2 regions of the Scandinavium sp. UTDF21-P1B genome follow, and region 1 is predicted to be linked to the other one. Evidence: predicted binding sites of a transcription regulator. Region 1 holds the regulator's gene; the other holds the start of a gene.
What was found. Region 1 encodes Fur, which represses iron uptake genes when iron is present. Its sites were predicted from a motif close to ATAATAATGAGAACNACTATCAA; they were not measured.
Positions count from the first base shown of each region.

Region 2: the regulator Fur is predicted to act here: its motif matches at 1,135-1,157, upstream of fes (enterochelin esterase).

Region 1 is NZ_JBFLVD010000008.1:174,643-182,717, reverse strand. It holds gene potE (putrescine-ornithine antiporter) at 1-128, shown strand, start outside; gene pgm (phosphoglucomutase (alpha-D-glucose-1,6-bisphosphate-dependent)) at 266-1,906, opposite strand; gene seqA (replication initiation negative regulator SeqA) at 1,931-2,485, opposite strand; gene ybfF (esterase) at 2,659-3,423, shown strand; gene ybfE (LexA regulated protein) at 3,555-3,848, shown strand; gene fldA (flavodoxin FldA) at 3,998-4,528, shown strand; gene fur (ferric iron uptake transcriptional regulator) at 4,843-5,295, shown strand; gene chiQ (ChiQ/YbfN family lipoprotein) at 5,384-5,719, opposite strand; gene chiP (chitoporin ChiP) at 5,770-7,182, opposite strand; gene glnS (glutamine--tRNA ligase) at 7,580-8,075, opposite strand, start outside.
Region 2 is NZ_JBFLVD010000008.1:65,142-73,216, reverse strand. It holds gene fes (enterochelin esterase) at 1-1,080, opposite strand, end outside; gene AB1287_RS04250 (TonB-dependent siderophore receptor) at 1,262-3,487, shown strand; gene entD (enterobactin synthase subunit EntD) at 3,601-4,263, shown strand; gene AB1287_RS04240 (GNAT family N-acetyltransferase) at 4,234-4,935, opposite strand; gene AB1287_RS04235 (YbdK family carboxylate-amine ligase) at 5,070-6,185, shown strand; gene AB1287_RS04230 (ABC transporter substrate-binding protein) at 6,330-7,895, shown strand; gene AB1287_RS04225 (ABC transporter permease) at 7,961-8,075, shown strand, end outside.

The DNA.
Region 1 (8,075 bases):
ACAGCTTCTATGCGCTCTACTCGTCAGGTGAAGAAGCGATGCTGTATGGCGCGATCGTGACCTTCCTGGGCTGGACGCTCTACGGGCTGGTGTCGCCTCGTTTTGAGCTGACCAATAAACACGGCTGAAACATGCCCGGTGGCGCTTGCGCTTACCGGGCCTGCCAATCAGCATGACTCTGCAGGCCGGGCAAACGAACTGCCCCCGGCATAAAAAAATGGCCCGGAAGCGCTAACGCTGGCCGGGCCTGTTTCATTGCTGAACGTCAGGCGTTCTTCAGCACTTCGCTGACAATCTCTACCGCTTCTTTCTCAATCAGCTTACGGTGTTCCGCGCCGAGGAAGCTTTCGCAATAGATTTTGTACGCATCTTCCGTACCGGAAGGACGCGCCGCAAACCAGCCGTTTTTGGTCATCACTTTCAGGCCGCCAATGGAGGCACCGTTGCCCGGCGCAGCCGTAAGACGAGCGGTGATCGGGTCACCCGCCAGGGTATCGGCGCTGACCATTTCAGGGGAAAGTTTTGACAGCGCGGCTTTCTGCGCAGAGGTTGCCGATGCCTGTAAACGGTTGTAGCTTGGCGCACCGAAGCGATCAGCGAGTTCGTCGTAATGCTGCTGCGGGTTCTTGCCGGTCACGGCTGTGATTTCAGCCGCCAGCAGGCACATAATGATACCGTCTTTATCGGTTGACCACGGCGTGCCGTCGAAGCGCAGGAACGACGCGCCCGCGCTCTCTTCGCCGCCGAAGCCGAAGCTGCCGTCGAACAGACCGTCAACGAACCATTTGAAACCTACTGGCACTTCCACCAGCTTGCGGCCCAGGTCTTCCACCACGCGGTCAATCATCGCAGACGATACCAGCGTTTTGCCGACGGCCACGTCCTGGCCCCACTGTGGACGATGCTGGAACAGGTAGTTGATGGCAACGGCCAGATAGTGGTTTGGATTCATCAGACCCGCGGGGGTCACAATGCCGTGACGGTCATAATCCGGATCGTTGGCGAAGGCCAGATCGAATTTTTCACGCAGCGCCAGCAGGCCCGCCATCGCGCACTCTGAGGAGCAGTCCATGCGGATTGCGCCATCTTTATCGAGGTGCATAAAGCGAAAGGTCTGATCGACGTGATCGTTAACGATGGTCAGATCGAGCTTGTAGAACTCAGCAATACGCTTCCAGTATTCAATCCCGGAACCGCCCAGCGGATCAACGCCCAGCTTCAGGCCGGCTTTCTGAATCGCTTTGATATCGACGATATCCGCCAGCCCTTCAATGAACGGCTGCACCAGATCCTGTTCTTTAATGTGGCCGGACGCATAAGCCGCATCCAGAGAGAGACGCTTCACGCCCTTCAGGCCATCGGCCAGCAGCGCGTTGGCACGGTCTTCCACCACTTTGGTCACGTTGGTATCAGCCGGGCCACCGTTAGGCGGGTTATATTTAATGCCGCCATCTTCCGGTGGGTTGTGCGATGGCGTGATAACGATCCCGTCCGCCTGCGCGCCGCCCTTCTTATTATGAACCAGGATAGCGTTAGAGATGGCAGGGGTTGGCGTGTAGCCGTTATTTTCCTGCACGATCACGTCGACACCGTTAGCCGCCAGCACTTCCAGTACGGAAATGATCGCCGGCTCTGACAGCGCGTGGGTATCCTTACCTACGTAGCACGGTCCGGTGACGCCATTTTTGGCACGCTCTTCCGCAATCGCCTGGGCAATCGCCAGAATATGCGGTTCGTTGAAGCTATGACGACCTGCACTTCCACGGTGGCCGGAGGTACCGAATTTCACCGCGTGTTCTGCGTTACCCACTTCCGGCTTCAGCACGTAGTACTGAGACGTCAGCTGGGCGACATTGATCAAATCACTCTGTTGTGCAGGCTGGCCTGCACGGGGATGAGTTGCCATTGCCTGGTCCTTCTTATGCAAGGGTTAGATAGTGCCGCAAACCTTCTCAATCAGCTCCGCAGGGAACTGCATTGACTGCATGATGTGCTCCACCATGCTGCATTTACGACCGGTATTGGTATTGGTGATCACCCAGTATGGGGTTTCAGGCACTTGCTTAGGCTTGGTCTGGTTGCCGTTTTTCAGCAGCGTCGCTTCATCGGAAGCGAAATAGACGCGCGTGCGCCCGTGCAGCGACTCTGTGGCCTCGGCAAATGCTTTGTTGTCTAAGGAGTAAAGTGTAGTCAGCACCAGCAGGAAGCGGTTGACCGCTTTTTTCTGCTCGGCGTATTCATCAGAAAGGAGCAGTTCACGCACGGCGCGGACGTTGTCCTTCGGAGAAGAGGCTTTTTTCACCGCCGCCGCAACGACCGGCGCAGCGCTCGGGGCCGGGGTCTCTTTGACAACGGGGGCTGCACTCTGGGCTACGGCAGAAATTTTCAGCATGCGCCGTAAAATGTCGGATGCGCTCTCGCCAATGTGCTTAGTGTGGCTGGCAATAAAGCCATAGAGTTCGTCATCAACTTCGATCGTTTTCATCTTAATCCAGTGATATTTCTTTGCTGAATACAAGTCGTTGGGATTATAGGGACAAAACCCAACAGCGGATAGCGTGTCGGCAAAAACTCAGACGACTACTGAGTGTTGCAGCCGGGCGGCAGAATGTTCAACATGATACCCTAACCCGACGTAGCGAAAAAAAGAACTTTGCCATGAAATTAAACAGCCGAGCGCAATCTGCACAAAACCAGCACACTAATTCTCCCATCGTCCTCGTTCACGGCCTTTTTGGCAGCCTGGACAACCTCGGGATCCTCGCCCGCGACCTGGTTACCGACCACGATATTTTGCAAGTCGACATGCGCAACCATGGCTTGTCGGAAAGAAGCCCGGACATGAACTATCCGGCAATGGCTCAGGATTTACTTGATACGCTGGATGCTCACGATATTGAGCAGGCCACCCTGGTTGGGCACTCCATGGGCGGCAAGGCGGTGATGGCGTTTACCGCCCTGGCACCGGAACGCGTGGGAAAACTGGTGGCTATCGACATTGCGCCAGTGGATTATCAGGTGCGTCGTCACGATGAAATTTTTGCCGCGATTAACGCGGTGACGGAAGCGGGCGTTTCCACACGACAGCAGGCCGCCGAAGTAATGCGGCAGCATATAAAGGAAGAAGGCGTGGTTCAGTTCCTGTTGAAGTCCTTCGTCGGTGGCGCATGGCGCTTTAACGTGCCGGTTTTGTGGGATCAGTATCCGCATATTGTCGGCTGGGAGACGATTCCGGCCTGGGACCACCCTGCCCTGTTTATTGCAGGCGGAAATTCTCCGTACGTCACCACCGAGTATCGCGACACGCTGCTGGCACAATTCCCGCAGGCTCGTGCACACGTGATTGCCGGTGCCGGGCACTGGGTCCACGCTGAAAAACCGGACGCGGTACTGCGCGCTGTTCGCCGCTATCTGGCGGAATGATTAAAATCCGAGCAAGCAAGCGCCATTGTGGCTCCCGGCGTTGGCGTGGGGGTTTCGCTGATGTATGATTGCGCGCTATCTGCGCCGGGCCTGTCGTCCGGCGGCTTGTTTCCCCGAAGTCACTCTGAATCATGGCAAAAGAACAAACGGACCGAACGACATTAGATTTGTTCGCAAACGAGCGTCGCCCGGGAAGGCCGAAAACCAATCCGCTCTCGCGCGACGAACAGTTACGCATTAATAAGCGTAATCAGCTGAAGCGCGACAAAAGCAATGGTCTCAAGCGCGTTGAGCTAAAGCTCAATCACGAAGCGGTCGATGCGCTCAACGAGCTGGCTGAAGCCAGAAACATGAGCCGCAGCGAGCTGATTGAAGAAATACTGATGCATCAGTTGGCTGCGTTGCGAAGCCAGAAACTCGTCTGAAAATCCGACAAAAAATCACTTTCATGTAGCAGAGAGTGCAGTCCGGCGCGATTGCGGTTCCCGCGCCCTTCTCCTCCTGCTATCATTGCCTTTATCTGTGGGCAACATTCCACCATCATTTCATTACGTTTCAAGAGGTTATTTTACTCATGGCAATTACAGGCATTTTCTTCGGCAGCGACACCGGCAATACCGAAAATATCGCGAAGATGATTCAGAAGCAGCTTGGTAAAGATGTAGCTGAAGTGCATGACATTGCCAAAAGCAGCAAAGAAGATCTTGAAGGCTTCGATATTCTGCTGCTGGGTATCCCGACCTGGTACTACGGTGAAGCACAGTGTGACTGGGACGACTTCTTCCCGACGCTGGAAGAGGTAGACTTCAACGGCAAACTGGTGGCCCTGTTCGGCTGCGGCGACCAGGAAGATTACGCAGAATACTTCTGTGATGCGCTCGGCACCATCCGCGACATCATCGAACCACGCGGCGCAACCATCGTCGGCCACTGGCCAACGGCGGGTTATCATTTCGAAGCGTCTAAAGGCCTGGCCGATGACGATCACTTTGTGGGCCTGGCCATCGACGAAGACCGTCAGCCGGAGCTGACCGCTGAGCGCGTTGAAAAGTGGGTTAAGCAGATTTCTGAAGAGCTGCACCTCGAAGAGATCAAAAACGCCTGATAAACGTATGGCGCAGCGCTCAGGTTGCGCCGTATTAGCGATAAGTTCCGTAAAATTAATAGATAAAAGCAATCAAATTAATCGCTACAAATTTTTAACTTTTGAGCACATGTCTGTACAATGTCAGCTGTTTTAACGAGGTCGGATGTTTCGCTTTGCAGATGATGCCTCGTTTCTGAAAAGCATACTTTGCTCAGGGTTTGCAGTTTTCATTTAGACTTCGCAGTTCTATAATGAGACGCATTATCCTGAATTCATTCTTAGTAATACTTCCAATAAGGAAGTGTATCGCCTAGCAACAGGACTGATTCCGCATGACTGACAACAATATCGCATTAAAGAAGGCAGGCCTGAAAGTCACGCTTCCGCGTCTTAAAATTCTGGAAGTGCTTCAGGAGCCGGACAATCACCATGTCAGTGCGGAAGACCTCTATAAGCGCCTGATCGATATGGGCGAGGAAATTGGTCTGGCAACGGTTTATCGCGTTCTGAACCAGTTCGACGATGCCGGAATTGTCACCCGCCACAACTTCGAAGGCGGTAAATCTGTTTTCGAACTGACTCAGCAGCATCACCACGATCACCTGATCTGCCTCGACTGCGGCAAGGTTATCGAATTCAGTGATGACTCGATTGAAGCACGCCAGCGTGAAATCGCCACCAGGCACGGCATTCGTCTGACTAACCACAGCCTTTATCTTTACGGCCACTGCGCTGAAGGCGACTGCCGCGAAGATGAACACGCCCACGACGCCGCCGATAAATAATCGACGCTCGTGCAAAAGCAAAAGCCAACCTGACGGTTGGCTTTTTTTATGGGCATATTTTGGGGCAAAAACAGAGTTGAAATAAGGCTTACGGCGCGGGGGTATTGTTGCTGCGAATTTCCTGCCAGATTTTATCGCAGCGCGCCTTCACTGCCTGATCGTTACCCGTACGGGTCGCCTGGATACACTGCTGATAATCCAGCGTGCGCACCGTTTCCTGTTCGGCAAACTGCTTGTGCTCCTTCTCCTGCTTCAGCACATCCAGCACGCTTTGGCAGGCTTCAATCTTATCCGGATTGCCTTCCGCGGTATTAATACAGGCGCTGTAGGCGGCTTTCAGCTTGCTGTCTTCTTTCGGTGCCTGCGGCTGTGCACAAGCCACCAGCCCGGACGCCATAATCGCGACGAGAATCAATTTTTTCATGATACGACCTCATGGTTACGCGGCAGGCATCGTGCCCGCCGCGTCGCTTATCAGAAGATGGTGAACGGAGCGATAACGATGAATTTCACGTCGCGCTCATCCTGGAACATGTTGCCGTAGCCACCGCCCCAGCTTGGGATATCTGAATGGTTGTCGTACTGAGTGAAGTGCAGCTTGAACAGCGTGCCTTTGGCGCGCCCTTCCTGGACGGTGTACATCGCATCGAGACTGTAGGAAGACTCTTTGATTTTGTTTGAGGCAATGCTCTCTTTCTGCCCTGCGCTGTTGATCATCCAGTCCGCCGGTTTAGCATCCCACGCGTAAACGTAGGAAGCGCCCACCGCCCAGCCTGGCAGGTTCCAGTTTTTCAGGTCATACATTCCGCCGAAGAACACGGCTTTTTCGCCGTTGGCGTTGAAGTCGGAACGGTTATCCCACCAGATATCCAGACGACCGTTGGAGGAAGCATAGGTTGGCGTCATACGCTGCAGGAAGAAGCCCTGCTGGCCTTCTGCCTTAACCCATGTCCCTTCGAGGCGCAGGTCAACCACGTCAGCCACTTTGTAGCCGAAGGTCAGAGCCTGTAACCATGCGGTACCGTCGTAAATATCGTTGACGGTGTTTTTATCTACGGTGTCACGTGCACCATAGAACTGGTAGCTGGTAGAAAGTGGCGTACCGGCCACGTCGAATTTGTAGCTGGCTTTGGCGAAGTACTGATCCATAAAGCCCTGCGCCTGACCAAATGCGGCTTCCAGAACGAGGTCATTTTTAAAGTCGTACTTCGCACCGATGGAGTGGAGATAATCGACTTTGGTTTTCCTGTCATTCTGGTAGAACTTGTCGGTTTCAAGGTGCCATGGTGCCTTGTACTCGTTGGTCCACATGTACGAGAAGCTCAGCGCGCCCGCATCACCGTAGTCAAAGTTCGCCCCGGCTTCAGCACCCTGATAGGTGCCAGGCATAAAGCTCCAGTGCGGCGCTAACAGCGTCTGGCCGGTTGGCTGAATGTAACCCGCACGAGCCCAGGCAGGCCCAAGCTTAAATTTCGCAGCGGCTTTATAAAGGCTAATCCCGCTCTTATCACCGGAGTAGTCTTCGTCGTAGCCCTTATTGATAGAGGAAAACGCGATTTCGTTCGGGTGGCCGCTTTCGGCAGATTCGGCCATTTCGATTGCGGTAAAGGCGGCGATATCAAGCCCGATGAAATCAGCGGCGAAGCCAGACTGGAAGTCGAGGTTGGCGTTCCAGGTCGAGTGAGAAAGGTTGGTTTTGTACTTGTCACCGTCAGTGACGTCTTTACGGTCACGCTCACGCTGCCAGTAATAGATGCCGCCGGTTAACGTTGAATCGTCTACGAATCCTGCTGCACTGGCCTGCGGAGATGCAACCCAGCCCGACATTGCGGTGACGGCGGCAATAGCCAGCGCCAGCGTACTACGTTTGCCACTGAACGTACGCATGTGTATATCCTCTTTGACTTTAAAAACGCCGTCGCAAAAGGCGAAAGCGATAAAATAAGCACTGCAAAAAAGTAGCGAGGCAGAAAGGGCCTGACGCTATGTCAGTAGACTATTTTTCGCGACGCGAATTATCAATCCTTTTTCCGCACGAATGCGCAAGAGTATGACAGTGCGCACATATTTGATTGCGTTTTGTTACAAAGTACAAGTGCGAGACAAAATGGCAGGAACCGCTAATAGCAGGGGTTTGTCAGCAGCCCAGTAAATGGGGCAGGTGGCAATATGTAACAGAGCCGATAAGTGTTTCAGTAGCAGAAATGAGATTATTTCGCATCGCGAAAATGGCATAAAAAAAGCGCCGCACGAAGCGACGCTTTCAGGACTTAAAGCAGCAAGCTTACTCGCCCGCTTTCGCCCAGGTATCGCGCAGGCCAACGGTGCGGTTGAAGACCAGCTTATCAGCGGTGCTGTAACGGCTGTCGAGGCAGAAGTAACCTTCGCGTTCGAACTGATGCGCAACGCCCGCCTTAGCGGCTTTCAGGGAAGGTTCAGCGTAACCCTGTTTGATCACCAGAGAGTCCTGGTTGATGACGGACAGGAAGTCCTCCGCGGCACCCGGGTTTGGCACGCTGAACAGACGATCGTAAAGACGAATTTCAACCGGCAGCGCATGCTGTGCGCTCACCCAGTGAATAACGCCTTTCACTTTACGGCCATCGGCCGGATCTTTGCTCAGGGTGTCGGCATCGTAAGTGCAGAAAATAGTGGTGATATTGCCTTCTGCATCTTTCTCAACGCGTTCCGCTTTCACCACGTAGGCATTGCGCAGACGCACTTCTTTACCCATCACCAGACGCTTGTACTGCTTGTTCGCTTCTTCGCGGAAGTCAGCG
Region 2 (8,075 bases), 110 kb from region 1:
GAAGAGGGCCTGATTGGCCTTAAAGATAACCGGCTCGCGACGCCCGGCTTCCAGCCAGATGCGCAGGCCGCGCGGCGACAATTCTCCGCGGGAAAGTTTTTCAGGGATTACGCCGCCGTGAGGCTCACCGCGCATGGGCCACCAGTAGGAACCGGACTGACTGAGCACGCAGCCAAACTGCTGCGGAAAGCTCAGCCCGGCATACATCGCCGCCAGACCGCCAAAGCTCTGCCCGGCCACAAGACGACGTTCAGGATGTTCGCTGTGCGGTGCAATGCGCCGGATTTGCGGCAGCAGCTCTTCCTGTAACGCCAGCCAGAAATCCTGGTTACACGGCAGCTCGGCGCTGCGGTGCGCGGTATCGATGGCATCAATCAGGACGTAGACAGCGGGTGGAAGCCGCCCCTCCTGCGTAAGGCGGGCAAGCGGCGACCAGACCGGCATGCTTTCAGCCCAGAACTGGCCGTCGAGCAGCAGCGCCAGCGGACGTTCATCAGAGGACGCTTCGCCCGTGGTGTAAACCCAGACGCGGCGAATGTTACCCAGACGCTGACTGCGCCACTGGATACAAACAGGCGGTGCATAAGGGACGTCAGGCCGATCCCAGCCTGGCTGAACGGGGGCTTCCGGCAAGGAGAGCGCCGACACGGCATGCCCTCGCCCACCGCGCCAGCTGTGTGCGTTTCGCGGATCGGCCACCGCGTTCGGCAACAGCTTACGCCAGCCCTCACGCAGCAGTTGACGATCGGGCGCTTCGCCGTTGAACAGCGCCGCCGCAAAGTCATCGGTACGATCGGTGGGGATAAAACAGTAGCTGCCGCGCCAGCTGACGGGGAGCCAGGTTTGCCACTGCCAGACGTCGGTGCCCGGTAGACGGGACAGCGTCTGCGGCACCGCGTTCTGGTGGTGATCCGTTACGCCGGTGATGTAAATCCACACCCGCTGAATGGCTGAATGACGCTCATCTCCCGCCGGATCTCGCCAGTAAAACGTGACGTGGCAGTTCTCTCCTTCCCGACGCCACTGAGGCCCCTCGATGCGCGCCCACCACTCTGCACTCCCTGCCACCGTTTCCGCCACGTTAACCCCGCGATATCTGTGGAATTATTTGTTACACGCCAAAATTTATTGATAATATTATTGATAACTATTTGCATTTGCAATAGCGTATTGGCGCGCGTTTTCGTTTCATTCATAACCTCTGAACGCCGCTCTGCGCCTTGATGAGGTTTTATCCATACAGCAGGACGTTGACTTACCAATGAATAACAAACTTAAGTCCCTGACCTTACTGGTCAATCTGGGCATTTACGGGGTGGCTTTACCGCTGCACGCTGAAGAGACCGCAAAGGCAAGCACAGCAGACGCAGAAGAAACGATGGTCGTGACCGCCGCACAGCAGAACCTGCAGGCGCCGGGCGTATCCACCATCACCGCGGATGAGATCCGCAAAAATCCTCCCGCTCGCGACGTGTCCGAAATTATTCGTACCATGCCGGGCGTGAACCTGACGGGGAACTCCACCAGCGGCCAGCGTGGCAACAACCGCCAGATTGATATTCGCGGTATGGGCCCGGAAAACACCCTGATTCTGGTCGACGGTAAACCTGTCACCAGCCGCAACTCCGTGCGTCTGGGCTGGCGCGGCGAGCGCGACACCCGCGGTGATACCGGCTGGGTACCGCCAGAGATGATCGAACGTATTGAAGTCATTCGTGGTCCAGCCGCGGCCCGCTACGGCAATGGCGCAGCAGGCGGCGTGGTGAACATCATCACCAAAAAATCCAGCAACGAGTGGCACGGCTCCTGGGACACTTACATGAACCTGCCGGAGCATAAAGACGAAGGCTCCACCAAGCGCACCAACTTCAGCCTGACCGGGCCGATGGGCGGCGACTTCAGCTTCCGCCTCTACGGCAACCTGGACAAAACGCAGGCCGACGCATGGGACATCAACCAGGGTCATCAGTCAGAGCGTACCGGCATCTACCAGAACACCCTGCCCGCCGGGCGCGAAGGAGTGGAAAACAAGGCCATCAACGGCCAGCTGCGCTGGGACTTTGCTCCCATGCAGTCCCTGGAGCTGGAAGCTGGCTACAACCGCCAGAATAACCTCTATGCGGGCGACACCCAGAACACCAACACCAATAACTTCGTGAAGGAAAACTACGGCAAAGAGACCAACCGTCTGTACCGTCAGAATTACGCCCTCACCTGGAACGGTGGCTGGGATAACGGCGTCACCACCAGCACCTGGGCGCAGTACGAGCACACCCGCAACTCGCGCAAAGGCGAAGGCCTGGCGGGTGGCACCGAAGGGATCTTTAACTCCAACAAGTTTGTTGATATCGATCTGTCCGACGTGCTGCTGCACAGCGAAATCAACCTGCCCGTCGATTTTGTCTTCAACCAGACGCTGACGCTCGGCACCGAGTGGAACCAGCAGAAGATGAAGGATATGGGGTCGAACACCCAGACCTTTATGGGCGGACCAATTCCGGGCTTCAGCAGCACCAATCGCAGCCCGTACTCGCAGGCGGAGATCTTCTCGCTGTTTGCCGAAGACAACGTTGAAGTGACCGACTCCACCATGCTGACGCCAGCATTGCGCTTCGATCACCACAGCATCGTCGGCGACAACTGGAGTCCGTCCCTGAATCTGTCGCAGGGCCTGGGTGATGACTTCACCCTGAAGATGGGCATCGCGCGCGCCTATAAAGCGCCAAGCCTGTATCAGACCAACCCGAACTACATTCTCTACAGCAAAGGCCAGGGCTGCTACGCCAGCACCAGCGGCTGCTATCTGCAGGGGAATGATGACCTGAAGGCCGAAACCAGCATCAACAAAGAAGTGGGGCTGGAGTTTAAGCATGACGGCTGGCTGGCTGGCGCGACCTGGTTCCGCAACGACTACCGCAACAAGATTGAAGCCGGTTATTCGCCGGTATCCACCAACGGCGCTGGCACCGATCTTTATCAGTGGGAGAACGTGCCAAAAGCGGTGGTGGAAGGTCTGGAAGGGACGCTGAACGTGCCGGTGACCGAGACCGTCAACTGGACCAACAACATCACCTATATGCTGCAAAGTAAGAACAAGGAGACCGGCGACCGTCTGTCGATCATCCCGGAATACACGCTGAACTCGACCCTGAGCTGGCAGATTGTGCAGGACGTGTCCGTCCAGTCGACCTTCACCTGGTACGGCAAGCAGCAGCCGAAGAAGTACAACTACAAAGGGCAACCGGTGACGGGCAGCGAGCTGAACGAAGTCAGTCCGTACAGCATCGTTGGCCTGAGCGGCACCTGGGATGCCACCAAAAACGTCAGCTTCACGGCGGGGATCGACAACCTGTTCGACAAGCGCCACTGGCGTGCGGGTAACGCCCAGACCACCGGCGGCGCGACGGGCTATATGTATGGCGCGGGTGCAGAAACCTATAACGAGTCCGGCCGGACTTATTATATGAGCGTGAATACGCACTTCTGATCCTGAGTTTCCCCTCTCCCCAGCCCTCTCACGAAGGGAGAGGGAGAAACCCGTCAGCACCGAAAATTTCCCTCTCCCTTTGGGAGAGGGTCAGGGAGAGGGAGTTCCACAAAATGAAAACCCACCACAGCACCTTCCCGCTTGCCGCTCACCTCCTTCACCGAATCGATTTCGATTCGCAGACCTTTACCGACGCCGATCTGCTCTGGCTTCCCCATCACGCTAAACTTCAGGCTGCCGGACGCAAACGCAAAGCCGAACATCTCGCCGGACGGCTGGCGGCGCTTCATGCGTTGCAGGAGCACGGTAGTCGGCAGATTCCGGATATCGGCCCTCATCGCCAGCCCATGTGGCCGGATGGCTTTTACGGCAGCATCAGTCACTGCGGAACGACCGCGCTGGCGGTGGTATCGCGGGAGCCTGTCGGGGTCGATCTTGAAACCTGTTTTAGCGAGGCGATGTGTGAGGAACTGACCAGCGGCATTATCACGCCGGAAGAACAAAGGGTGCTGCATGCCAGCGGCTTGCCGTATTCGCTGGCGCTAACGCTGGCCTTCAGCGCGAAGGAAAGCGCCTTCAAAGCCTTCTCTTTTATGACAACCGACCTGCCCGGATTTGCCTCAGCTCAGGTGGTTGCGCTTGATGCACAACATGTGACGCTGCAATTCTCTTCCACCTTTTCGCCCACCCTTGCCGGGCAGCGCTGCGATGTCCGCTGGCTTCAGCGCGGGCAGGAGATCGTCACGCTACTGGCGAAAGCTCTCCAGCCTGTGTAGCTGCTGGCCTGCCGCATCAAAATTCTCCGGCGCAAGCCAGCTTCGCAGCGCGGCATCCACCGCGGGCCATTCACCGTCGATGATTGACAGCCAGTCGCTGTCCCGGTTGCGGCCTTTGCGCACCATCCGCTGGCGGAAGCGTCCTTCAAAGGTAAAACCGATACGCTCGGCGGCCCGACGCGAGGCCACGTTCAGCGCATCGCATTTCCACTCCACGCGACGGTAGCCGCAGGCAAATGCCTCCTGCAACAGTAACCAGACCACTTCGGTGCTTATCACGCTGCGCTTCATTCTTTGCGACCAGCTGACGTGGCCGATTTCTACCGTACCGTTGGCGCGATCGATCGCCATCAGGCACACCACGCCCACCGCGCGTTCGCTGCGTGCATCAATCACCGCATACGGCACCAGCCCGCTGTCATCCACTTTGGCCTGGAGCCAGCTTTCGGTTGCTGCAATGGAGACTGGACGCACGCTGCCAAGCCAGGTCCAGTCTCGTTCATCTTCAGCCAGCGCAAATGCCTCGTATAAATCTGCGGCGTGCCGGGCCACGATGATGGGCTCCAGCCGACAGCTTCGGCCTGCCAGCATTTTCCGCTCAAGCTCCCTGGCACCGTGCCAGTCTGGCACGATATCGCCCACCCATTGTCCGTACTCGTTTAACTCCGCCACGATGTGCTCCCGCTGATATTGTTGAGGATGGTTATAGCATGCGTGCCACCGCTTCGGCCAAATCCAGCCGGCAATCTGGCGGCCAGGGGCATTTTGTCTCCTATACTGACAAAAAGCCGCTACCGGATCTCGCTATGTCACTTCCCGACTTTCACGTCTCCGAACCGTTTACCCTTGGCATTGAGCTGGAACTGCAGGTGGTTAACCCGCCGGGTTACGATCTCAGCCAGGATTCCTCTGCGCTGATTGCGCAGACGCAGGGCGCGCTCGCCGCCGGGGAGATTAAGCACGACATCACCGAAAGCATGCTGGAAATCGCCACCGGGGTGTGCCACGACATCCATCAGGCCAGCAGCCAGCTTTCGGCGATTCGCCAGACGGTGCTCGAGGCCGCCTCGCGCCAGCACGTGCAGATTTGCGGCGGCGGGACGCATCCTTTTCAGAAGTGGCAGCGTCAGGAAGTGTGCGATAACGAACGCTACCTGCTCACGCTGGAACAGTTCGGCTACCTCATCAAGCAGGCAACGGTGTTCGGGCAGCACGTGCACGTTGGCTGCGCCAGCGGAGATGACGCGATTTACCTGCTACACGGGCTCTCGCGCTACGTTCCGCACCTGATTGCGCTCAGCGCCGCGTCCCCATATTTGCAGGGCGCAGACAGTAAATTTGCCACTTCACGTCTGAACGTCTTTTCCGCTTTCCCCGATATGGGCCCGATGCCGTGGGTGGCAAACTGGCAGGGTTTCGAAGGATTGTTTCGTCGACTCAGCTATACCAGCATGATCGACAGCATTAAGGATCTGCACTGGGATATTCGCCCGAGCCCTCACTTTGGCACGGTGGAGGTCAGGGTGATGGACACGCCGCTGACCCTCGCGCACGCGGTGAATATTGCCGGGCTGATTCAGGCTACCGCCCGCTGGCTGCTGGAAACACGTCCGTTTAAGCATCAGGAGCAGGACTACCTGCTGTACAAATTTAACCGCTTCCAGGCCTGCCGCTATGGGCTTTCAGGCGTGCTGACGGACGTTCATAGCGGGGAGCAGCGTCCGATTGCCGAAGATATTCAGCGCCTGCTGGAAAAGGTAGAGCCCTGGGCCGACAAGGCCGGAGCGGGTAGCGCCATAGAGGCGCTGGAGCGGCAGGTGAAGCAGGGCTACAGCGAAGCCTATCGAATGCGCGAATTTATCTCATCCGGCGGCTCGCTGATTGCCCTTGTGGAAAAGCATTGTGAGATTTGGGCGGCTTAACCTGCGCGCCTTATACTATCTCATTCACACTTATGCATTTTATGCATAAGCTAAGCTGAATTTTGACTTTACCTGAATTCGCCCGCGGCGCTAACGTAGCGGGGCTTATAAAAAACACAAAACCTCACTTTTTCAGGGATCGTCATGACAAAAAAAATTCTGCCTTTGCTGCTGGCGATGCTGTCAGCCGCGTCTTATGCCGCCACGCCGCCCAATACGCTGATCGTCGCTCAAGGTCTGGACGATATCGTCAGTCTCGATCCTGCGGAAGCTAACGAACTCTCCAGCATCCAGACCGTGCCGAGCCTGTATCAGCGCCTGGTCCAACCCGATCGCGATAACCCGGCGAAAATCATGCCGATCCTGGCAGCCAGCTGGGAAGCCGACGCGGCAGCAAAGACCCTGACGATCAAGCTGAAGCCGGATGCTAAATTCGCCTCCGGGAACCCGCTGCGTCCGGAAGACGTGATCTTCTCCTGGTCCCGCGCAGTGAAGCTGAACAAATCCCCCGCCTTTATCCTTAACGTACTGGGCTGGGACGCAGGCAATATCGATGGCCAGTTAAAGAAAGTTGACGACCATACTTTGCAACTGCACTGGACGGCGGACGTCAGCCCGGCCGTGGCGCTGAACATTCTCTCCACGCCGATTGCCTCCATTGTGGACGAGAAGCTGGTAGCGGCAAACGTCAAAGGTGATGACTTTGGCAACGCCTGGCTGAAGATGCACTCGGCAGGCAGCGGCGCGTGGAAAATGCGCGTCTATCAGCCACATCAGGCAATCGTGCTGGATGCCAACGATACCTCACCAACCGGTGCGCCGAAGCTGAAAAACATCATCATCAAGAACGTGCCCGATCCGGCCTCGCGCCGCCTGTTGATCCAGCAGGGCGACGCGGATGTCGCTCGCGACCTCGGTGCTGATCAGATTAGCGCCCTGCAGGATAAGCCTGGGATAAAAGTGCTGAGCATCCCCTCTGCGGAACAAAATTACCTGGCGTTTAACACCGGCAACAGCGCTAATCCGCTGCTGAATAACCCGGCGCTTTGGGAAGCCGCGCGCTGGCTTGTGGACTATGAAGGGATCACCAAAGATCTGCTGAAAGGCCAGTACTTCGTGCATCAGAGCTTCCTGCCGATCGGCTTCCCGGGGGCGCTGGAGAACAATCCGTATAAATTCGATCCGGCGAAGGCCAAAGCCATCCTCGCGAAAGCGGGCATCAAAGACGCGCACTTTACTCTGGATGTGGAAAACAAGCCGCCGTTTATCACCCTTGCCCAGTCGATGCAGGCAAGCTTTGCGCAGGGCGGCGTGAAAATCGATCTTCTTCCTGCCGCAGGCAGTCAGGTCTACGCCCGCGTGCGTGCCAAACAGCATCAGGCCGCTATTCGCCTGTGGATCCCTGACTACTTCGATGCCCACTCCAACGCCAGCGCCTTCGCGTGGAACGACGGTAAGTCCAGCACCGTCGCGGGGCTGAACGGCTGGAAAATTCCTGAACTCAATCAGCAAACCCTGGCCGCCGTTGCCGAGCCTGACCCGGCCAAGCGGCTTGGGCTGTACACAAAAATGCAGGAAGAACTGCAGCAGAGCTCCCCTTACGTCTTTGTTGACCAGGGCAAAACCCAGATAGTGATCCGCGACAACGTCAAGGGCTATCAACAGGGCCTGAACGCCGATATGGTCTGGTATGACCGCGTAACCAAATAGCCGCCGCCCTTCCCCCTCTTCGGTGCGGAGAGGGGCTTTTGCACATCCTGAGATAACGAGCTTTCATGCCACACATCACTCGCGCGCTCCAGTCGTTGTTGACCCTGGCGCTGACGCTCTTCGGGCTGCTGCTGATCACCTTTTCGCTCTCCGCGCTGTCGCCGGTCGACAGGGTACTGC